Regions from separate parts of the Streptomyces sp. NPDC004065 genome, predicted to be linked through region 3. Evidence: riboswitches for the same ligand, from Rfam matches in the RefSeq annotation. Region 3 holds a riboswitch; each other region holds the start of a gene.
The links. A riboswitch is a leader RNA that binds a small molecule or an ion and turns the genes downstream of it on or off. The one in region 3 is predicted to bind cyclic di-AMP.
Positions count from the first base shown of each region.

Region 1: linked by a shared signal. The riboswitch ahead of ACI2LW_RS05720 (peptidoglycan DD-metalloendopeptidase family protein) and the one ahead of ACI2LW_RS21550 (transglycosylase family protein) in region 3 are both predicted to bind cyclic di-AMP.
Region 2: linked by a shared signal. The riboswitch ahead of ACI2LW_RS03270 (transglycosylase SLT domain-containing protein) and the one ahead of ACI2LW_RS21550 (transglycosylase family protein) in region 3 are both predicted to bind cyclic di-AMP.

Region 1 covers NZ_JBJDQT010000002.1:400,253-407,530, forward strand. The annotation lists gene ACI2LW_RS05720 (peptidoglycan DD-metalloendopeptidase family protein) at 26-1,009, opposite strand; cyclic di-AMP (ydaO/yuaA leader) riboswitch at 1,014-1,204, opposite strand; gene ACI2LW_RS05725 (tyrosine-protein phosphatase) at 1,617-2,414, shown strand; gene ACI2LW_RS05730 (DUF6126 family protein) at 2,486-2,605, opposite strand; gene ACI2LW_RS05735 (helix-turn-helix domain-containing protein) at 2,602-3,225, opposite strand; gene ACI2LW_RS05740 (aspartate aminotransferase family protein) at 3,335-4,717, opposite strand; gene dxs (1-deoxy-D-xylulose-5-phosphate synthase) at 4,714-6,627, opposite strand; gene ispG (flavodoxin-dependent (E)-4-hydroxy-3-methylbut-2-enyl-diphosphate synthase) at 6,658-7,278, opposite strand, start outside.
Region 2 covers NZ_JBJDQT010000001.1:719,578-726,855, forward strand. The annotation lists gene ACI2LW_RS03245 (DUF6668 family protein) at 1-84, shown strand, start outside; gene ACI2LW_RS03250 (ABC transporter permease) at 109-984, opposite strand; gene ACI2LW_RS03255 (ABC transporter ATP-binding protein) at 971-2,080, opposite strand; gene ACI2LW_RS03260 (outer membrane lipoprotein carrier protein LolA) at 2,113-3,342, opposite strand; gene ACI2LW_RS03265 (polyprenyl synthetase family protein) at 3,818-4,828, opposite strand; cyclic di-AMP (ydaO/yuaA leader) riboswitch at 5,466-5,647, shown strand; gene ACI2LW_RS03270 (transglycosylase SLT domain-containing protein) at 5,650-6,132, shown strand; gene ACI2LW_RS03275 (Cof-type HAD-IIB family hydrolase) at 6,169-6,975, opposite strand.
Region 3 covers NZ_JBJDQT010000020.1:119,767-127,044, forward strand. The annotation lists gene ACI2LW_RS21535 (nucleoside triphosphate pyrophosphohydrolase) at 1-70, shown strand, start outside; gene ACI2LW_RS21540 (cytochrome P450) at 288-1,580, shown strand; gene ACI2LW_RS21545 (transglycosylase family protein) at 1,811-2,893, shown strand; cyclic di-AMP (ydaO/yuaA leader) riboswitch at 3,076-3,243, shown strand; gene ACI2LW_RS21550 (transglycosylase family protein) at 3,248-3,940, shown strand; gene eno (phosphopyruvate hydratase) at 4,270-5,556, shown strand; gene ACI2LW_RS21560 (septum formation initiator family protein) at 5,735-6,211, shown strand; gene ACI2LW_RS21565 (DUF501 domain-containing protein) at 6,238-6,786, shown strand; gene ACI2LW_RS21570 (exopolyphosphatase) at 6,783-7,278, shown strand, end outside.

The sequences.
Region 1 (7,278 bases), on a different contig from region 3:
CGGCGGCGCCCGTGGGGCGGGAGGATCAGAGGGGGACGCCGTGGGCGCGGAGGTAGGCGACCGGGTCCACGTCGGAGCCGTAGCCGGGCGCGGTGCGGATCTCGAAGTGCAGGTGCGGGCCGGTCACGTTGCCGGTGGCGCCGGACAGGCCGAGCTTCTGGCCCGCGGCCACGGCCTGCCCGGCCGAGACGGACAGCCGGGAGAGGTGGGCGTACTGGGCGTAGCGACCGTCGTGCAGTCTGACGACGACCTGGTTGCCGTAGGCGCCGCCCCAGCCCGCGGAGACGACCGTGCCGGCGGCCACGGCCTTGACAGGGGTGCCGGTCGGGACGACGAAGTCGACGCCGGTGTGGTAGCCGCTGGACCACATGCTGCCGGCGGTGTGGTAGGCGGTGCCGATGGCGGCGCCGGACACCGGGAGGGTGTAGCCGGTGGCGGTGGTCGCGGCGGCCTTGCCGGCGGTCCTGTCCGCGGCGCGGTCGGCGGCCGTGGCCCGCGGGGCCTGCTTCGCCTTGGACGCCTTGGAGGCCTTGGGGGTCTTGGGGGTGTGTGCGGGGGCGGACGCCCTGGAGGGGGCGGGCGCCGTGGACTCGGGCGCCCCGGTGGCGCCGGCCGGCGCGGAGCCGCCGTCCAGCCGCAGCCTCAGACCGGGGTGGATCAGCGAGGGGTCGTCGCCGACGGCCTGCCGGTTGTCCGCGTAGAGCTCCGGCCAGCCGCCGCGGACCTGCTGCCGCTCGGCGATCCGGGAGAGGCAGTCGCCGGGCCGGACGGTGTACGTCCGCACGGTCTGCGTGGGCGTCCGCACGGCCTCGGTGCGCGCCGCGTCCTGCTTCCCGGCCGTGGCGGCGGTGCGGACGGCGGTGTCCGGCGCGGACTTCGCGGGCGCCGCGTGGGCGCCGGCGGCCCCGATGAGCGGCAGGGCCAGTGCGGCGCCGCCGGTGCCGGCGGCGGCTATGGAGCGGGTCAGGCGCTGGGTCTTCGGTCGTCGGTGCTTACCCTTCGCGGGCATGGCGGCTTCCTCTCCGGCGCCTGCGAGGTGAGCTGTCGGGTTCGGGCTGGAGCTGCCCGGCCGCCTTCTCGCGGCTTCACCCCTGGCCTGTTCCGGGAACCGGAGCAGGCCGTCCTGCGTGTGGGTCCCCCGCTCCTGCCGTGCACGGGTGAGTTCCGGGTTCCGGACGGCGGCAGGATTCGGCGTCCGTCCGGATGGGTGTGGAAGGTAGGCGAGCCGGACGCGCGTGGACAAGCAGTTGATTCCGGTTGTAGTCGTTCCGCATGATCCGTCGCCGTCGATTCCGGTCACCCAGCGTGAAACCGGACGGCCACCGCTTCGTCAACACGCTGCGGAACCGCTCGGATTACGTGGGCATGGCGAGTGACGGACCGTCATCACTATGACGCTGCTCACGCACGGATCGCCAGATCACCGCATTCCGGATCGAGTTCGAACGAAATCGTCTATCCGGACAGATGCAGCGAATCCGGTCGAGTGGGAGACGAGTGGGGGAACCGGGGCGGCGGCCTGTGGACAACTCGTTGCCCCAGGACGCCGTGTCGTATCGTCGACATCGCGCCCGCCGACGAGCCGTGAAGGCGGGGCCGACTGGGAGGAGCCCCCCGTGACGCAGCAGGTCCCGTCGACCGAGCCCGAGCTGGCCGGAGTGCGCAACTTCCGCGACGTGGGCGGGCTCCCCACCGTGGACGGCCGGCGGGTGCGGCACGGCGTGCTGTTCCGCAGCGGGCACCTCGCGCACGCGACCGCCGAGGACGCGGCGTTCCTGTCCTCGCTGGGCCTGCACACGATCTTCGACTTCCGCAACGCGGCGGACCAGCGGCTGGAGGGGCCGGACGTCGAGCTGCCCGGCGTGCGCAATGTGAACCTGCCGCTGAGCGACCCCGCGGACGGCGCGGAGTTCTGGAAGATGGTGCGCGACGGCGACCTCGAGCAGCTGCGCTCGATCCTGGCCGACGGCAAGGGCGCGGACCGGATGATCGCCTCCTACCGCATGATCATCACCCAGCGCACCGCCGAGCACTCCCGGGTGCTGCACGAGATCGCCGGGGACAGCGTCCCCACCCTGATGCACTGCGCGGCCGGCAAGGACCGCGCGGGCCTGTCGGTCGCGGTGACCCTGCTGGCGCTGGGCGTGGAGCGCGACGCGATCGTCGCCGACTACCTGGAGTCCAACGCCAAGCACCGCCGCTACCGGGTGCACCGCAGCAGCACCGCGGCCTCGGCCTACTGCCCCGAGGTGATGGAGCTGCTCAGTCCGCTCTTCGACGCGCGCGCCGAGTATCTGACGGCCGCCCTGGAGACCATCGAGGAGACCTGGGGAGGTGTCGACGCCTATCTGGAGCGCGGGCTGCGGCTGGCCCCCGAGACCCGGGAGCGGCTGCGGGACCGCCTGCTGGACTGAGCGGCCCCGACAGCGGCCACAGCGGCCCCGGCTGCTCGGGAGCGACCCCGACCGCTCGGGAGCGGCCCTGGCTACTTGGCGCCGACCGAGAACAGCAGCCAGATGAACGCCGCGAACAGGTGTCCGACGGCGATGTAGATGACGAGCCGGACCCACAGGGCGCGCGGAAGCTTGTCTTCGAGGTTGCTCATGGCATGTCTCCGGTCAGGGGGCCCAGGCACAGTGCGGCCGTGGGGCTCTGCAGCAGGGTGTGGACGAAGAGGAGTTCGACGCCGCCCGGGTCCTCGGCGGCGAGACGGTGCGGGGTCAGCGAGTCGTAGTGCGCGCTGTCCCCCGGGGCGAGCAGATGGACGGAGTCGCCGAGCCGCAGTCGCAGCCGCCCTCCGAGCACGTACAGCCACTCCTCGCCGGGGTGGACGCGCACGATGTCGCCCTGGGAGCCGTGCGGGACACGAACCCGCAGGGCCTGCATCCCGCGGGCGGACGCGCCGGCCTGCCAGTACGTCCAGCCGCCGGCCCGGGTCGGCTCCATCTCCGCGGCCCGCACGATCGCGTCCCGGTCCACCGGGGTCTCGCCGAGCAGCTCGGAGACCGTCGTACCGTAGGTACGGGCCAGTGCGAGCAGCATCGGCAGGGACGGCTGCCGCTGCCCGGTCTCCAGCCGGGACAGGTGGGCGGGCGACAGCCCGGCGGCCCGGGCCGCGGCCTCCAGCGTGAGGGAGGCACGGCGGCGCAGCGCGCGCAGTTGCGGCGCCACGGCGGGCAGGTGCTCGGCCGGCCCCGCCGGGCGCCCGGACTCGGGGGAGTTCATGGCTCCATTGAGCCCGAGCTTTGCCTCAGCGGCAAATTTATTGCCTCCCAGGCAACGCGCGGGCCAGGGGCAAGGAGGCAGAGCGGCCGGCCCGCGGCGGCCGCCGCCCTCAGCGGTTGGCGACGGCCTGCTTCACCAGGGTCTTGCCGAAGTCCCACATCAGGCCGCCGCCGTGGGCGTCGTCCATCACGGCCGTGAAGGCCTCCACGAACCGGTCCACCTCCCGCTCCCCGATCACCAGCGGCGGGATCAGCTTGATCACCTCGAGACGGTCCCCGGAGACCTGGGTCAGGATGCGGTGGCGCTGGAGCAGCGGCACGACCACCATCTGCGCGAACAGCCCCTTGCGCGCCGCCTGGAGCATGGTCCACCGGCCGCGCAGCTTGAGCGACTTCGGCCGGCCGAACTCGATGCCGATCATCAGGCCCCGGCCGCGCACGTCGGCGAGCAGCTCGTAGGTGCCGGTCAGGGCGGCCAGGCGGGACTTCAGCAGCTCGCCGGTCGCCCGGGCGTTCGCGACGACCTGCTCGTTCTCCATGACCGACAGCACCGCCAGGCCCGCCGCCATGGCCTGGGCGTTGGACCCGAAGCTCGCCGAGTGGACCAGCACCCGGTCGATGGACGAGTAGACCTTCTTGAAGATCCAGTCCTTGCCGAGGGTGGCGCCGACCGGCACATAGCCGCCGGACAGCGCCTTGGCCACGCACACCAGGTCCGGCTCGACGCCCTCCTCGTGCTGGTAGGCGTAGAAGTCGCCGGTGCGGCCGAGGCCCGTCTGCACCTCGTCGGCGATCAGCAGCGCCTTGTGCCGGTGCAGCAGCTCCTGGGCGGCGCGCAGATAGCCGGGCGGTGCCTCGTGCACGCCCTTGCCCTGGATCGGCTCCACGATCAGGGCGGCCACGTCGCCCTTCCTCAGCTCACGGGCGAGCGCGTCGAGGTCGCCGAGCGGGACGGCGGTGTCGGGCAGCAGCGGGCCGAAGCCGTCCCGGAAGCCGTCCTCGCCGTTGACCGACAGCGAGCCGGTGGTCAGCCCGTGGAAGGAGTGCTCGCAGTACAGCACGCGCGGCCTGCCGGTGGCCCGGCGGGCGAACTTCAGCGCGGTCTCCACCGCCTCGGTGCCGCTGTTGCCGAAGAACACCCGGTCCAGGTGGGGGCTGTGGGCCAGCAGCCGCTCGGCGAGCAGACCGGGCAGCGGCGGGCAGTCGAACCGGGTCAGGTCGGCGAGCTGGGCGTCCAGGACGTCGTGCAGCGCCTTGCGCACCACGGGGTGGTGCCGGCCCAGGCCCATCACCCCGAACCCGGAGAGCATGTCCAGGTAGTCGTTGCCCTCGGCGTCCCAGAAGTACGCCCCCTCGGCCCGCTCGTAGACCTTGTCGAAGCCGATGGTGTGCAGCATCCGCGGCAGCTGGTGGTTGAGGTGCCTGGCGTGCAGCTCGTAGCGCTCGGCGCCGCGCCCGGCCAGCAGGGCGCCGAGGTCGAACTCCGTGGTCATTCGGTTGTCTCCTTGACTGCCATGACGGCCCCGCCGTCCGCGGCCCGGGCGGCGAGGCTCGCCCCGATCCGACCGGCGATCTCCACGGGGGTGAGTCCGATGTCCGCCAGCACCTCCGCACGCTTGGCGTGCGCGAGGAACTGCTCCGGGATACCGAACCGCCGCACCGGTACGTCCACTTCGGCGTCGCCCAGGGCGAGCGCCACCGCTGAGCCGACCCCGGCCGCGCGGCTGTTGTCCTCCACCACGGCCACCAGCCGGTGCCCGGCGGCCAGGCCCGGCAGCTCCGGGTCGACGGGCTTGACCCAGCGGGGGTCGACGACCGTGCAGCCGACGCCGCGCGCCTGGAGCAGCTCGGCCGCCTGCAGGCACACCGGCGCCATCACGCCGACGGCCACCAGCAGCACCTCGGGCCGCTCCGCCCGGTGCAGGACGTCCATGCCGCCCACCCGGCCGACCGCCGGGATCTCGGGTCCGACCGACTCCTTCGGGAAGCGCACCAGGGTCGGCGCGTCGTCGACGGCGACCGCCTCGCGCAGCTGTGCGCGCAACTGCTCGGCGTCGCGCGGCGCGGCGATCCTCAGGCCCGGCACCACCTGGAGCACGGACATGTCCCACATGCCGTTGTGGGAGGGCCCGTCGACGCCCGTGACGCCGGCCCGGTCCAGGACGAAGGTCACCCCGCAGCGGTGCAGCGCCACGTCCATCAGCAGCTGGTCGAAGGCGCGGTTGAGGAAGGTGGCGTAGACGGCGACGACCGGGTGCAGGCCGCCGGTGGCCAGACCGGCCGCGGACACCGCCGCGTGCTGCTCGGCGATGCCCACGTCCCACACCCGGTCGGGGAAGCGCTCGGCGAACTTGCCGAGTCCCACCGGGTGCAGCATGGCGGCGGTGATCGCCACCACGTCGTCGCGCTCCTCGCCGATCCGCACGATCTCGTCGCCGAACACCGAGGTCCACGACGGGCCGCCGGCGGGCGCGAGCGGGGCGCAGGTCAGCGGGTCCATCACGCCCACCGTGTGGAAGTGGTCCTCCTCGTGCGCGAGGGCGGGTTCGTAGCCGCGGCCCTTCTCGGTGAGGCAGTGGACCAGGACGGGGCCGTGGAAGCGTTTGGCGCGGCGCAGCGCGGACTCCACGGCCCGTACGTCGTGCCCGTCGATCGGACCGAGGTACTTCAGCCCCAGGTCCTCGAACATGCCCTGCGGCGCGAAGGCGTCCTTGAAGCCCTTCTTGGCGCCGTGCAGCGACTCGTAGAGCGTGCCGCCGACCACCGGGGTGCGCTGCAGGACCTCCTTGCCCCAGGCGAGGAACTTCTCGTAGCCGTCGGTGGTGCGCAGGGTCGCCAGGTGGTTGGCCAGGCCGCCGATCGTCGGGGCGTAGGAGCGCTCGTTGTCGTTGACGACGATGATCAGCGGCCGGTCGCGGGCGGCCGCGATGTTGTTCAGCGCCTCCCAGGCCATGCCGCCGGTCAGCGCGCCGTCCCCGATGACGGCGACGACATGCCCCTTCTCCCCCTGAACCTGGCGCGCCTTGGCGAGCCCGTCGGCCCAGCCCAGCGCGGTCGAGGCGTGGCTGTTCTCGATGACGTCGTGCTCGGACTCCTCGCGCGAGGGATAGCCGGACAGGCCGCCCTTGCCGCGCAGCTTGGAGAAGTCCTGACGCCCCGTCAGCAGTTTGTGCACATAGCTCTGGTGCCCGGTGTCCCACAGGATCCGGTCCACCGGCGACTCGAAGACGCGGTGCAGTGCGACGGTGAGTTCGACCACCCCCAGGTTGGGCCCGAGGTGTCCGCCGGTCCTGGCCACCGCGTGCACCAGGAACTCGCGTATCTCGTCGGACAGTTCACCGAGTTCCGCCTCGGACAGCGCCTTCAGGTCGCGTGGTCCCCGGATCGTCTCCAGAATGCTCACGCCGGTCCCCCTCTCGGTCCGTGCTGCGCTTCAACCCACTGTCACCGTCGGTGTTCCCGTGCCGGCGGGGGCGCCGGCCGCGGCGTCCTCCCCCTCCATGCGTGCGGCAAGTTTCATGGCCTCCTCGATCAGGGTCTCCACGATCTTCGACTCCGGCACGGTCTTGATCACCTCGCCCTTGACGAAGATCTGCCCCTTGCCGTTGCCCGAGGCCACCCCCAGATCCGCCTCCCGGGCCTCCCCCGGCCCGTTCACCACACACCCCATCACCGCCACTCGCAGCGGCACCTCCATCCCCGTCAGCCCCGCCGTGACCTCCTCCGCCAGCTTGTACACATCCACCTGCGCCCGCCCGCACGACGGACACGACACGATCTCCAGACCCCGCTGCCGCAGATTCAGCGACTCCAGGATCTGGATACCGACCTTGACCTCCTCCACCGGCGGCGCCGACAGCGACACCCGGATCGTGTCCCCGATCCCCCGCGACAACAGCGCACCGAACGCCACCGCCGACTTGATCGTCCCCTGGAACGCCGGACCCGCCTCCGTCACGCCCAGATGCAGCGGATACTCACACCGCTCCGCCAGCTGCCGGTACGCCTCGATCATCACCACCGGGTCGTTGTGCTTCACCGAGATCTTGATGTC
Region 2 (7,278 bases), on a different contig from region 3:
CGGCTCGGGGATCTCGGCGGGCGGCCCCCGCGCGAGACCGAGGCGCTGGCCCGTCTGACGGGAGCGGCCGGGCGGCCGCGCTGACCACGCGGCCACCGGGCCGCGCGGCTACGCGGTGATGTCCTTCGCGGTGAACCGCGCCCAGGCCGCCGAGCCGAACACCGCCGCGTACAGCGCCTGCAGTTCCAGGTTCTTGACCAGACCGTCCCAGTAGACCGGCTCGCGCATCAGATCGGCGAAGGACAGCCAGTAGTGCGGGAAGAGATACGGCTGGATCGCGTGCAGCTGGGGTATCTGGTCGAGGATCTGGACGGTGATCAGCAGGCCCACGGTCGTGGCCATCGCCGCGATACCGGAGTTGGTCAGGGTCGAGACGAACAGGCCCAGGGCGGCCAGGCCGGTCAGGGACACGGCGACGAAGAGCGCGATGAGCAGCGCCCGCCCCAGGCCCTCGGCGAAGCCGATCCGCGTCCCGGAGATGGTCGTCAGGTCGCCGAGCGGGAAGAGCAGGGCTCCCACCGCGAGCGCCGAGACGGCGACGACGAGGGTGGCGACCAGACAGAAGGCCATCGTCGTGGTGTACTTCGTGAGCAGCAGACGGGTGCGGCCGGCCGGGGCGACCAGCAGATAGCGCAGGGTGCCGGCGTTGGCCTCGCCGGCCACCGCGTCGCCCGCGACCACGCCCACGGCCATCGGCAGGAAGAACGGCAGGGTCGCCGCGAGGGCGGTGAACACCAGGAAGAGCCCGTTGTTGGTGACCTGCGCGATGAAGGCCGGTCCCTGGCCGCCGCCCCCACGCCCGGCCGGCGTGCCGTCCCTGGTCTCGATCCGCACGGCCACCCCGACCAGCACCGGCACCGCGGCCAGCACGCTGAGCAGCGCGAGGGTCCGCCAGCGCCGGAAGGTGACCGAGAGCTCGCTGCGCAGCAGTCCGAAGGTCCACAGCGGGCTCGGGGCGCGTACCGCGGTGTCAGCCTGCGACATCGAAGCCCTCCCCCGTCAGCGCCACGAACGCGTCCTCCAGCGAGGCGCCTTCCACCCCGAAGCCGCGGACGCGGACGCCCGCCGTCACCAGCGCGGCGTTGACGTCGGCGAGCTCCCGCTCCGGTGGTTCACCCGTCACCCGGTCACCGGTGACGACGAGGTCGCCGACCCCCTGTTCCTTCAGCACCCGTGCCGCCTCCCCCGGGTCCGGTGTGGTCACCACGAGCCGGCCGCGCGCTCCGGCGGCCAGCTCGGCCACCGCGCCCTGGATCACCAGCCTGCCCCGCGTCATGACCGCGGCGTGCGTGCAGACCTGCTCGATCTCGTCGAGCAGGTGGGAGGAGAGGAAGACGGTGGTGCCGTCGGAGGCCAGCTCCCGGACCAGGGACCGGATCTCCCGCATGCCCTGCGGGTCCAGGCCGTTGGTCGGCTCGTCCAGGACCAGCAGCCGGCGCGGCTGGAGCAGTGCGGCGGCCAGGCCGAGACGCTGTTTCATGCCCAGGGAGTACGCCTTGGCCTTCTTGCCCGCCGCCGCCGTCAGACCCACCCGGTCCAGCGCCGCGGCGACCCGGGCCCGGCGAGTGCGCGGGTCGGCGGTCGGGTCGGCGGCGTCGTAGCGCAGGAGGTTGTCGCGGCCGGAGAGGAAGCCGTACAGGGCCGGCCCCTCGATGAGCGCCCCGACCTGCGGCAGCACCGCGCGCGCCGAGCGGGGCACGGGACGGCCGAGCACGCGCGCCGTGCCGGACGTGGGCTCGATGAGCCCCATCAGCATGCGGATGGTGGTGGTCTTGCCCGAGCCGTTCGGGCCGAGGAAGCCGAAGACGCTGCCCGCCGGGACGGTCAGGTCGAGACCGTCCACGGCCAGTTGCCCGCCGCGGTACCGCTTGGTCAGCGCACGGGTGCGGATGACGCTGTCGTCCGCCTCCTCCGCGTGGTCCGCGTGGTCCGCGTGGTCCGCGTGGTCCGCGCTCCGTGCGGCCGGGGCCGTCCGCGGGTCCCGGAGCGGCTCCCGTTCCGGGGCCGCCCGGCGTCCCGGCTCCGGCTCCGCGGCCGGGCGCCGTTCCCCTTGCGGCTCCGTGGCGGAGGCCTCGTCCATCGGCTCCCTCGATTCGTCGTGCCCGTGGCCGCCTACTGCCCGGAGTTCGCCGCCTTCACCAGCTCGCCCTTGGTGACGGCGCCGACGTAGACCTTGCCGTCGTCCGTGATCAGCGCGTTGACCAGGCGGGTGGAGAAGACCGTGCCCTTGCCGAACTTGCCGGACACGCTGTCGCCGAGCGAGCCGAGGAAGCCGCCGAGGTCGCCCTTGCCGGAGGAGGACGGGATGCCGCCCTTGCTGCCGGAGTCGAGGACCGCTATGGAGTTCCAGCCCTTGCCGAGGACCTTCGGGCCCGCCCCGGCGAGCCCCTGCCGCGCGCCCGCGCCGGGGCCCGCCCCGGGCTTCCAGGAGCGCTCCGCCCCCTTGCCGCCCCCGCCCCGGGCGTCCTTCTCCTCGGTGACCTTCGCGCCCTTGGGCGGGGTGAAGTCGAAGGTGGAGGCGGCCGGCCGGGCGAAGCTGATCCGGGTGAAGCCCGCGTCCACCACGGCGGCGCCGCCGCTCGCGGGGGTCAGCGTGAACTTCAGCGGCAGCCCCGTCTTCGCGTCCACGGCGATGCTGATGGCGCCGACCGTGGTGCCGGAGGCGTGCTTGGGCCGCAGGACCAGCTTGTAGGCGTCGCGGCCGGCGACCCGCGCGGTGCCGTCGACCTTCACCGAGGTGGTGTCGTCGGCCGCCTTCAGGGCCTCGTCGGCGAAGTCCTTGGGCGTGGCCGGCATCCGGTCCCGGTGCTTGCCGCCGCTCTCGGCCGCGGTGCCGTGGTAGACCTCGTTGGACTTGCTGTCGTAGCCCCAGACGTCCTTTCCGTTGTGGACCAGGCTGTACTCGGCGGCGCTCTCGATCAGCGAGATCTTCTGCCGGTCCTCGCCGTCGGCCGCCACGCGCAGGGTGTGCGTGCCGGCGGCCAGCTCGGTCAGCTTGGTGCCCGGGTCGGCCGACGAGCCGTCACCGCCGCGGGCGGCGCCGGACATCAGGCCGCTCTCCAGGCCGCCGAGGTCCGGCAGACCGAGGTCGGCGCTGACCTTGACCGTGCCGGAGAGCTGCTGGACGTCCGACTGGGCGATTTTCTCGATGAGTTGCTGCGCGGTGATCTTCGGCAGGTCGGGGTCGCCGGAGTCGGCGAGGGCCGGGACGAGCCCGATGGTCGCCGCCGCCACTCCCACCACCGCGACCGGGACGGCATAACGCGCGGCCCTGCGGCGTCCCGAGGGCAGGCCGTCTGCGTCCCCGGTGTGCACGCTGTCGTCGGATTCGTACGGTGCCATGTGTGCCCTACCTCCGTCGTCGGCGGCGGCGGTCCTCTGCACGGGGTCCCACCCCAGCCGCCATTCTCACCCGAATCGGTGACGATTGGTGTTGTCCGTGCTTCCATCTGACCAAATCGCGCGTCGGGAAGCGTCAGACCGCGGAGCCAACTCCATGTACGCCTGGGGTATGACACGACGGCGAGGTGCCCCCACCCGTCCCGTAGGGGACGGGTCGCCCGGCGCGGGACGACCGGGTGAGCCGACGCTTCCGGAACCCTGATGACCCGGGGTCCTGAGGGCCCGGGGTCCCGAGAGCCCCAGAACGCCGGCTTCCGCGAACCTGACGGTCCGGAAGGCTGACGGTCCGGAAGGCTGACGGTCCGGAAGGCTCAAGGCTCACGGTCCGGAGGCCCGCCGGCCGGGGAACCGGAGGGTGCCCGGGACCGGAGGACCCGGGGGGGCGGAACCGGGGGCGTCCCCTGCGGCTACCCGGCTATCCCGCCCGGTGCACCACCGCGTCGCACAGCTGGACCAGTGCCACCTTGGCCTCGCACTCGCGCAGCGGGGCGAGCGCGGCGCGCGCCTCCTCCGCGTAGCGCACGGTGTCCCGCCGGGCCTGCTCCAGCGCGGGGTGGGCGCGCAGGGCGGCCAGGGCCTCGGCGTGCCGCGCGTCGTCGCTCAGGTCGGAGCCCAGCAGTTCGCACAGGGCGACGTCCTCGGCCAGCCCGAGCCGCGCCGCGCGTTCGCGCAGCCGCAGCACCGGGAGGGTGGCGATGCCCTCGCGCAGGTCGGTGCCCGGTGTCTTGCCGGACTCGTGCGAGTCGGAGGCGATGTCCAGCACGTCGTCCGCGAGCTGGAAGGCGACGCCCAGCCGCTCGCCGTACTGGGTCAGCACGTCGACGACCGTCTCGTCGGCGCCGGACATCATGGCGCCGAAACGGCACGACACGGCCACCAGCGAGCCCGTCTTGCCGCTGAGCACGTCCAGGTAGTGGTCGATGGGGTCCCGGCCGTCCTGCGGCCCGGCGGTCTCCAGGATCTGCCCGGTGACCAGCCGTTCGAACGCCACGGCCTGCACCCGGACGGCCTCCGGCCCGAGGTCGGCGAGGATCTGCGAGGCCCGGGCGAAGAGGAAGTCGCCGGTCAGGACGGCCACCGAGTTGCCCCAGCGGGTGTTGGCGCTGGCCACGCCGCGCCGCACCGCGGCCTCGTCCATCACGTCGTCGTGGTACAGCGTCGCCAGGTGGGTCAGCTCCACGACCACGGCCGACGGCACGACCCCCGGCGCGTAGGGGTCGCCGAACTGGGCCGCGAGCATCACGAGCAGCGGCCGGAACCGTTTCCCGCCTGCCCTCACGAGGTGCTGCGCGGCCTCCGTGATGAAGGGGACCTCGCTCTTGGTGGCTTCGAGCAGCCCTTCCTCGACAGCCGCCAACCCGGCCTGGACATCGGCTTCGAGAGCCTGGTCCCGCACGCTCAGCCCGAACGGCCCGACGACGGTCACGAGGGGTCTCCTGTCTGCTGGTGTCTGCTGCGGCTACACGGTTTGTCGATAGGTCGCTGCCATCACTCGAGTCAGCGTATCCGGTCACCTTTCGATCACCACCAGCGCCCACCGATACAGGCCAGGCGGTATCGAAACACGGCCGATATGTTTTTGATCAACCTATATGAGTAGATATTTATCGACTTATCGCTCCCCGGCCATCCTTCCCCTTCCCTCTCCCTCCCCTCCCTCTTCGCACACACACCCACACCTACACACGTACGAACACTCCACCGGGCCGCGCGACGTGACGACTGTCACGCACGCCGGCCCCGTTTCCCTTTCCCGGACATACGGGAGTCCGATTCACCCCTATTAGCACTCGAATTCCCGTTGGCGGTAAATGCTCTCCCGCACGCCAAACCGTGAGTTGGGTCACGCCCACTCCCTGGCGCCACCCTCATCCCCTCACCTCCGCAACCCTTTGCGCGCAAGCCAGTTGACCCTTGGCAAACGCAAAGGATCAAGCGCCTCATACACGGTTGATCAAGGTCAATAGGGACGAGCTGTGCGTCAGCCACTTGTTCCGGACATGTGCTCTCGCATACGTTCCGGGCCGTCGGGTGGACGCCGAATCCTGCCGCCGCCCGACAACCCATCGAATGAACCGTTCACGGCAGGAGCGGGGGACCCAGGTAAGCCGCTGGACCGGCCGGTGCACACCCGTGCCGTGCGCCGTCCGGAAAGGCTCGGGGTGAAGTCGCGTCCCCAGGGACGCGGCCGGGCACCTCCCCGCCCGAACCCGACAGCTCACCTCGCAGGCGGCGGAGAGGAAGACCATGTCTGCACTCGGCCTGTGCCGTACCCGTCCCGCTCGTCTCATCCGCACCCTCGCCGTCGCCGGCACGGGTGCCGCCGTTCTCGCCATGCCGCTCGTCGGCGCGACCAGCGCCGCCGCGGCCACCCCGGCCGCGACCAAGACGGCCGCCACCGTCGGCTACCCCAACAACCTCGACGGCTGGATCCGGGCCTCCCTCGCGCTCATGGCGAAGAAGGGCATCCCGGGCACCTACAACGGCATCCACCGCAACGTGATGCGCGAGTCCTCGGGCAACCCGCGGGCCATCAACCTCTGGGACTCCAACGCCGCCAAGGGCATTCCCTCCAAGGGTCTGCTCCAGGTCATCGACCCGACCTTCAAGGCGTACCACGTGTCCGGCACCTCGTGGGACATCTACGACCCGGTCGCGAACATCACCGCCGCCTGCAACTACGCCGCCGCCCGGTACGGCTCGATCGACAACGTCTTCGGCGCCTACTGACCGGCCCCGCCCGGGGCCGCGCCCTGACAAGCGGCCCTAGGCGAACAGTCGTTCGAGGACGACGGCGATGCCGTCGTCCTCGTTCGACGTCGTGACCTCGTCGGCCACCGCCTTCAGTTCGGGGTGCGCGTTGGCCATCGCGACGCCCCGCGCGGCCCACTGGAACATGGGGATGTCATTGGGCATGTCCCCGAACGCCAGGGCGCTCTCGCGGCCCAGCCCCAGACGCGCGGCCGCGAGCGCCAGCCCGGTCGCCTTGGTGATCCCGCATGGCTGGAGTTCGACGGTCCCCGGGCCCGACATGGTGACCGACACCAGGGACCCGACCACACCGCGGGCGGCGGCCGCCAACTCGTCGTCGGACAGCACGGGATGGCGCAGCAGCACCTTGCTGATCGGTGCGCGCCACAGGTCGTCGCGCCGCTCGACCCGCACGGCGGGCAGCGTCGGGTGCGGCATGCGGTACCCCGGCTCGATGAGCGTGAGCCCGTCGAGCCCGTCCTGGTCCACGGCGGCGTACACCTCCCCCACCTCGGCCTCGATCTTGCCGAGCGCGGTCTCGGCCTGCTCCCGGTCCAGCGTGACCGACCACAGCATGCGGTCGGCGCCGGCGTCGTAGAGCTGCGCGCCCTGGCCGCACACCGCGAGCCCCGTGGCGCCCAGGGCGCCGAGCAGTTCCCGTACGCGCGGCGCCGGACGGCCGGTGACCACCAGGTGCCGGGCACCGGCCGCGGCCGCCCGCGCGAGCGCGGCGAGGGACCGTTCGGACACCGTGTCGTCGGCGCGCAGCAGCGTTCCGTCCAGGTCAGTGGCGATGAGGGCATATGCGAGGGGAGCGGCCATGATCAGAGAATACGGACCCGCCCGCACCGGCCCGTCGGGAACCGGACGTTCGCGTTCCCACCGCCCGGGGTCCGCACCCCACCGCCCCCAACCGCCGCCCGCCGCGGGGTTCGCACCCCGTTCCTCCCCACCGCCTCCCGCCGCAGGGTTCGCACCCCGCCCTCCAGAACCGCCCGCCCAGCCGGGCCTGCCCTCCAGAACCGCCCGCCCAGCCGGGCCGGTCCGCCCAGCCCGCCGGTCCACCGGTCCGCCGAACCGCCCGGCCGGTCCGCCGGGGCGCGCGGGCCGGCCACCCGCCGCCCC
Region 3 (7,278 bases):
CCCGGAGGCGGCCCTGCGCGCGGCGGCCCGCGCCTACCGGGACGCCATCAAGGACACGGAACGATCCTGAGCCCCGGTCCGGGAAGGCCAGGACGGGCAGGGACGGGCCGGGACAGGGCGGGCGGCCCGGCGGGTGGTACGGCACCCGGTGGGCGGCCCGGGGGGTACGGCAGCCAGTGTGGGCTCGGCGGGCACGGCACCCGGTGGCGGCCCGGCGGGTACGGCGCCCGGTGGGCGGCCCGGGGGCCCGGCCCCCCGTGGGCGGTCCGGCGGCTAGGGTCGGCCCCATGCACGACCAGCCCCCCGCCGGCCCGGACGCCCCGCCCGCCCTGTTCACCTGGGAGTTCGCGAGCAACCCCTATCCCGCGTACGCCTGGCTGCGCGAGCACGCCCCCGTGCACCGCACCCGGCTGCCCAGCGGGGTCGAGGCATGGCTGGTCACCCGGTACGCCGACGCCCGGCAGGCGCTGGCCGACCAGCGGCTGAGCAAGAACCCCGCGCACCACGACGAGCCCGCGCACGCCCGGGGCAGGACCGGCATCCCCGGCGAGCGCAAGGCGGAGCTGATGACGCATCTGCTCAACATCGACCCGCCGGACCACACCCGTCTGCGCCGGCTGGTCAGCAAGGCGTTCACCCCCCGCCGCGTCGCCGAGTTCGCGCCGCGCGTGCAGGAGCTGGCCGACGACCTCATCGGCCGGTTCGCGCGGCGCGGCACCGCCGACCTCATCCACGAGTTCGCCTTCCCGCTGCCCATCTACGCCATCTGCGACATGCTCGGCGTGCCCCGCGAGGACCAGGACGACTTCCGGGACTGGGCGGGCATGATGATCCGCCACGGCAAGGGCCCGCGCGGCGGCGTCGCCCGCTCGGTGAAGAAGATGCGCGGCTACCTCGCCGAACTGCTCCACAACAAGCGCGAGGCCCTGTCCGCCGAGCCCGCCCCCGGCGAGGACCTCCTCTCCGGCCTGATCCGCGCCTCCGACCACGGCGAGCACCTCACCGAGAACGAGGCCGCGGCGATGGCCTTCATCCTGCTGTTCGCGGGGTTCGAGACCACCGTCAACCTCATCGGCAACGGCACCTACGCCCTGCTCACCCACCCCGCGCAGCGCGAACTCCTGCAGCGGTCCCTGGCCGCGGGCGAGCGGGACCTGCTGGCAAGCGGCGTGGAGGAACTCCTGCGCTACGACGGACCCGTGGAGCTGGCCACCTGGCGGTTCGCCACCCGGCCGCTCACCATCGGCGGACAGGACATCGCACCCGGCGACCCGGTCCTGGTCGTCCTCGCCGCCGCCGACCGGGACCCGGCACGGTTCACCGGCCCCGACACCCTCGACCTGGCCCGGCGCGACAACCAGCACCTGGGCTACGGCCACGGCATCCACTACTGCCTCGGCGCCCCGCTGGCCCGGCTGGAGGGGCAGACCGCCCTCGCCACCCTCCTCACCCGGCTGCCGGACCTCCGGCTCGACGCCGACCCGGCCGAGCTGCGCTGGCGCGGCGGGCTCATCATGCGGGGACTGCGCACCCTGCCCGTCCGTTTCACCCCGGAAAGCCCCCGGACGCGTACACCCTGAGCCCTCGGCGCGCACACCCTGAGCCCCGATGCCCACACCCTGAGCCACCGGGCGCCTGCACCCCCCGCCGCGCGAACGGAAGCTGACACACGTTCAACTATGTGATCTTCACGTGATCTGTGCGGCATTAACTTGTGACAAGTGATCGTCAGCCGCTATCTTCACGCATCAGCGCGGCCCGGCGCACCGTCGGCCGCGCCGGTCACCGCTGTCCCACGAAAGGTCTCCGCATGCTCTCCGGGAACGGTCGTCACCGTCGCCCCCGTCAGGCTCCGGCCCTCCTCGTCGCCGCCGGGGTGACCGGATCCGCCATCGCCATCCCGCTGCTGGGGGCGAGCGGCGCGAGCGCGGCCGACGGCACCACCTGGGACAAGGTGGCGGAGTGCGAGACCGGGGGCTCGTGGAGCGCCGACAACGGCAACGGCTACTACGGCGGCCTGCAGCTGACGCTGGAGGACTGGGAGGCGTACGGCGGCCTGGACTTCGCGCCGAGCCCCGACCAGGCCAGCCGGTCCCAGCAGATAGCCGTGGCCGAGAAGATACTCGCCGACCGCGGCCCCGGCGCCTGGCCGACCTGCGGTCTGCTCGCCGGGCTCGGCAAGGACTCCGGCACGGCCGACGTCGACACCGGCGTGGGCGACAACCCCTCCACCTCGCCCGGTTCGAGCGACAAGTCCCAAGGCTCCGGATCGTCCAAGGGGTCCGGTTCGTCCAACTCGTCCACGGTCAAGGACCCCGGCCTGTCCGACTCCTCGTCCGATGACACCGGTTCATCCGGATCCTCCGCGAACTCCACCGGTTCACCCGATTCCTCCGGTTCGCCGGACGGCTCCTCCGCCAAGCCCTCCCCGACGGCCTCCTCGCCCGCCGGCCAGGACGGCTCCGCCGCTGCCGGCGCGCCCGCCCAGGGTGACCGGGCCGGCGGTGCCACCACCTCTCCCTCGGTGAGCCCCGGAACCGACAAGCCGGACAACTCCGAACAGATCGTGGGTTCTTCCGCCCTGGTGGACACCGGGGCGCTCGGCGCCGGCCGGCACCGCGGCGGCAGCGCCGAGGAGGATCCGGAGGAGAGCCTCACGGCGGCCTCCTCCGGCCGTCACGCCTCGCGGGACGGCGACGGCGCGCACACGCTCTCCGAGGACTACTACACCGTCCGCTCCGGCGACTCCCTCGCGTCCATCGCCGACTCCCTTGCGGTGGAGGGCGGATGGCGCGCGCTCTACGAGGCCAACGAGTCGGCCATAGGATCCGACCCGAACCACATCTCCGCCGGTCAGACCCTGGATGTCCCGGTCCAAAACACCCGGAACTAGGCCGAGTTCACGTCACACTTCGCACCGAATGTCCCTTTCGGTGAAAGTGTGGGATGAGTCTCAGAAGCCGTGATCGTCTTTGAAATCCGGGCGATCACATGTCTACGGTCGTGACCGTTCGCCACCGCGAGCCCCGGCTGCCGCAACGCCGAATCCTGCCAGCGGCCGCACGGGAACAGTCGTCGCGTCACGCGCCGCAGGCAGGAGCGGGGGACCCAAGGTAAGTGCCGCGCCGGGCAGTTCGCCGGAGCGGCTGGGGGTGAAGCCGTGCCTCGCACGAGAGGCACGGCCGGGCAACTCAACCGGCCCGAACCCGACAGCTCACCTCGCAGGCGTCGGTGAGGGGATCCATCCATGCTGTTTTCCGGCAAGGGCAAGCACCGCCGTCCGTCCAAGGCCACCCGCGCCGTCGCGCTCGCCGGTGTCACCGGCGCCGCCGTCGCCGCTCCGCTGATGGCCGCCGGCAACGCCTCCGCCGCCACCGCCTCCGAGTGGGACACGGTCGCCCAGTGCGAGTCCGGCGGCAACTGGTCCATCAACACCGGCAACGGCTTCTACGGCGGCCTGCAGTTCACCAACTCCACCTGGGCCGCGTACGGCGGCACCGCCTACGCCCCGCGCGCCGACCTCGCCTCCAAGTCGCAGCAGATAGCCGTCGCCGAGAAGGTGCTGGCGGGCCAGGGCAAGGGCGCCTGGCCGGTCTGCGGCAAGGGCCTGTCCGGCGCCGCCTACACCGGCGGCTCCGCCGCCCCGTCCTCGGGCCAGAGCAAGAGCACCGCCAAGAGCGGCACGGCCACCCGCTCCACCGAGCAGCGGGCGGGCCGCTCCGCCACGCGTCCGGCCCCGAAGAAGACCGTCACCACCCCGACCGGCAAGAAGGTCGCGAAGGGCGACGGCGAGTACAAGGTCGTCTCCGGCGACACCCTCAGCACCATCGCCGCCGAGCACCACGTCAAGGGCGGCTGGGCGAAGCTCTTCGAGCTGAACAAGGACATCGTCCAGGACGCCGACCTCATCTACCCGGGCCAGCAGCTGCACCTGAAGTGACGGCCCGCCGGTAGCCCGGCACCACAGGCCCCCACGGCGGCGGCACCCACCGCGGGGTCCCGCGGGCCCGTCCCCCGTCCCCACGGGCTCCCCGCCCCGGTGCGTTCTCCCCCGTACGCACCGGGGCGGGGCTTTTCCTTTCCTTCTCCTCGTGCTCCTCGCGGCTTCTTCCGGCCGGTTTCCCTCTCTTGTTTGTTCCGGACGGGAACAATGGGTACCGTCACCCTGTCCACGGGACGGTCGGTCGGCCGGCCGACGGCCCGGGACGGTTAGGCTCTAGTCGCAAGGCACTCCAGCCGTGCACCTCAAGCGTCACATCCAAGAAGGAGATGCTCGTGCCGTCCATCGACGTCGTCGTAGCCCGGGAAATCCTGGACTCCCGAGGCAACCCCACGGTCGAGGTCGAGGTCGGCCTCGACGACGGCAGCACGGGTCGTGCCGCCGTCCCGTCCGGCGCCTCCACGGGCGCCTTCGAGGCCATCGAGCTCCGCGACGGTGACCCGAACCGCTACCAGGGCAAGGGCGTCGAGAAGGCCGTCCTCGCCGTCATCGAGCAGATCGGCCCGGAGCTGGTCGGCTACGACGCCACCGAGCAGCGCCTGATCGACCAGGCCATGTTCGACCTGGACGCCACCGACAACAAGGGCTCCCTCGGCGCCAACGCCATCCTCGGCGTCTCGCTCGCCGTCGCCCACGCCGCCTCCGAGGCCAGCGACCTGCCCCTGTTCCGCTACCTGGGCGGCCCGAACGCGCACCTGCTGCCGGTGCCGATGATGAACATCCTGAACGGCGGCTCGCACGCCGACTCCAACGTGGACATCCAGGAGTTCATGATCGCCCCGATCGGCGCGGAGTCCTTCTCCGAGGCGCTGCGCTGGGGGGCCGAGGTCTACCACACCCTGAAGAAGGTCCTGAAGAGCAAGGGCCTGGCCACCGGCCTCGGCGACGAGGGCGGCTTCGCCCCCAACCTCGGCTCCAACCGCGAGGCCCTCGACCTCATCCTCGAGGCCATCAAGGAGGCCGGCTACGCCCCCGGCCAGCAGATCGCCCTCGCGCTCGACGTCGCCGCCTCCGAGTTCTACAAGGACGGCAAGTACCTCTTCGAGGGCAAGGAGCGCTCCGCCGCCGAGATGACGGAGTACTACGAGGAGCTCGTCGCGGCCTACCCGCTCGTCTCCATCGAGGACCCGCTGTTCGAGGACGACTGGGCCGGCTGGAAGGTCATCACCGACAAGCTCGGCGACAAGGTCCAGCTCGTCGGCGACGACCTGTTCGTCACCAACCCCGAGCGCCTCGCCCGCGGCATCGAGGAGGGCACCGCCAACGCCCTGCTGGTGAAGGTCAACCAGATCGGCTCGCTCACCGAGACCCTGGACGCCGTCGAGCTGGCCCAGCGCAACGGCTTCAAGTGCATGATGTCGCACCGCTCCGGCGAGACCGAGGACGTCACCATCGCCGACCTGGCCGTCGCCACCAACTGCGGCCAGATCAAGACCGGCGCCCCGGCCCGCTCCGAGCGCGTGGCCAAGTACAACCAGCTGCTGCGCATCGAGGAGATCCTCGACGACGCCGCGGTGTACGCCGGCCGCTCGGCCTTCCCGCGCTTCAAGGGCTGAGCTCCAAGGGCTGAGCTTCAGGGGCTGAGCTTCAGGGGCTGAGCCGATCAGCCGCTGAGGGCCGAGCCTCAGCCGGTCGTACGTACGTCCCCGTACCGGTCCCGTACCGTGTCCGGGGACGTACGCGCGTGAAGGACGTGAAGGACCACCGCGAGGGACGGGAACGGAAGGCGGGACGATGGCTGGCAGGGACCGGGACCGGTTCTCCACCGCGACCAGGCTGAGGCTGCTCGGCGAGCAGACCGCGGCCCGGGTCTACCGCTCCCAGACCCGGCGGCAGGCCCGCCGCTCCCGGCTCACCGGACGCGCCGCGCTGCTCGCGCTGGTGGTCTGCTCACTGGTGGTGGCGCTGGCCTACCCGATGCGCCAGTACGTCTCCCAGCGCGCCGAGATCGCCGATCTGCGCCACGACAGGCAGCAGGCCCAGCAGAGGGTGGAACAGCTGCGCGACCTCAAGGCACGCTGGCAGGACGACGCGTACGCCGAGCAGCAGATCCGGCAGCGGCTGCACTACGTGATGCCCGGGGAGACCGGGTACACCGTGGTCGACCCGGGGCCGGCCCGGCAGTCGCGCACCGAGCGGGAGACGGCCCGCCGCCCCTGGTACACGAACGTCTGGTACGGCGTCGACAAGTCCGACGCCGCCCACCGGTGAACGCAGAGAGAGATCTTCGTACAGGCATGGAAACACCCCCGCCGCCCACCGAGCGCACCGCACCCACCGACGCGGACGTGGAGGCGTTCAAGCAGCAGCTCGGACGGCCGCCGCGCGGCCTGCGCGCCATCGCGCACCGCTGCCCCTGCGGACAGCCGGACGTCGTGGAGACCGCGCCGCGGCTGCCCGACGGCACGCCCTTCCCGACGCTGTACTACCTGACGTGCCCGCGCGCCGCGTCGGCCATCGGCACGCTGGAGGCCGAGGGCGTGATGAAGGAGATGACCGAGCGGCTGGCCACCGACCCCGAGCTCGCCGCGGCCTACCGCGCCGCGCACGAGGACTACATCCGCCGCCGTGACGAGATCGAGGAGCTGACCGGTTTCCCGAGCGCGGGCGGCATGCCCGACCGGGTCAAGTGCCTGCACGTCCTGGTCGCCCACTCGCTGGCCGCCGGGCCGGGCGTGAACCCGCTGGGCGACGAGGCGATCGCCCTGCTGCCCGAGTGGTGGCGCAAGGGGCCGTGCGTGACGGTGCCCGCGGACCACGAGGAGACCGGGGAGGGGGACCGGTGACCCGGGTCGCCGCCGTCGACTGCGGCACGAACTCCATCCGGCTGCTCGTCGCGGACGCCGACCCCGCCACCGGCGAGCTGGTCGAGCTGGACCGGCGCATGACGATCGTGCGGCTCGGCCAGGGCGTGGACCGCACCGGACGGCTCGCCCCCGAGGCGCTGGAGCGGACCTTCGCGGCCTGCCGCGAGTACGCCGGGATCATCGAGCGGCACGGCGCCGAGCGGCTGCGCTTCGTGGCCACCTCCGCCTCCCGGGACGCCGAGAACCGGGACGAGTTCGTGCGCGGCGTGGTGGACATCCTGGGCGTCGAACCGGAGGTGATCACCGGCGACCAGGAGGCCGAGTTCTCCTTCACGGGCGCGACCAAGGAACTGACGGGGCGTGCGGACCTCGCCCGGCCCTTCCTGGTGGTGGACATCGGCGGCGGCTCCACGGAGTTCGTCGTGGGGAGCGAACACGTGAGCGCCGCCCGCTCGGTGGACGTGGGCTGCG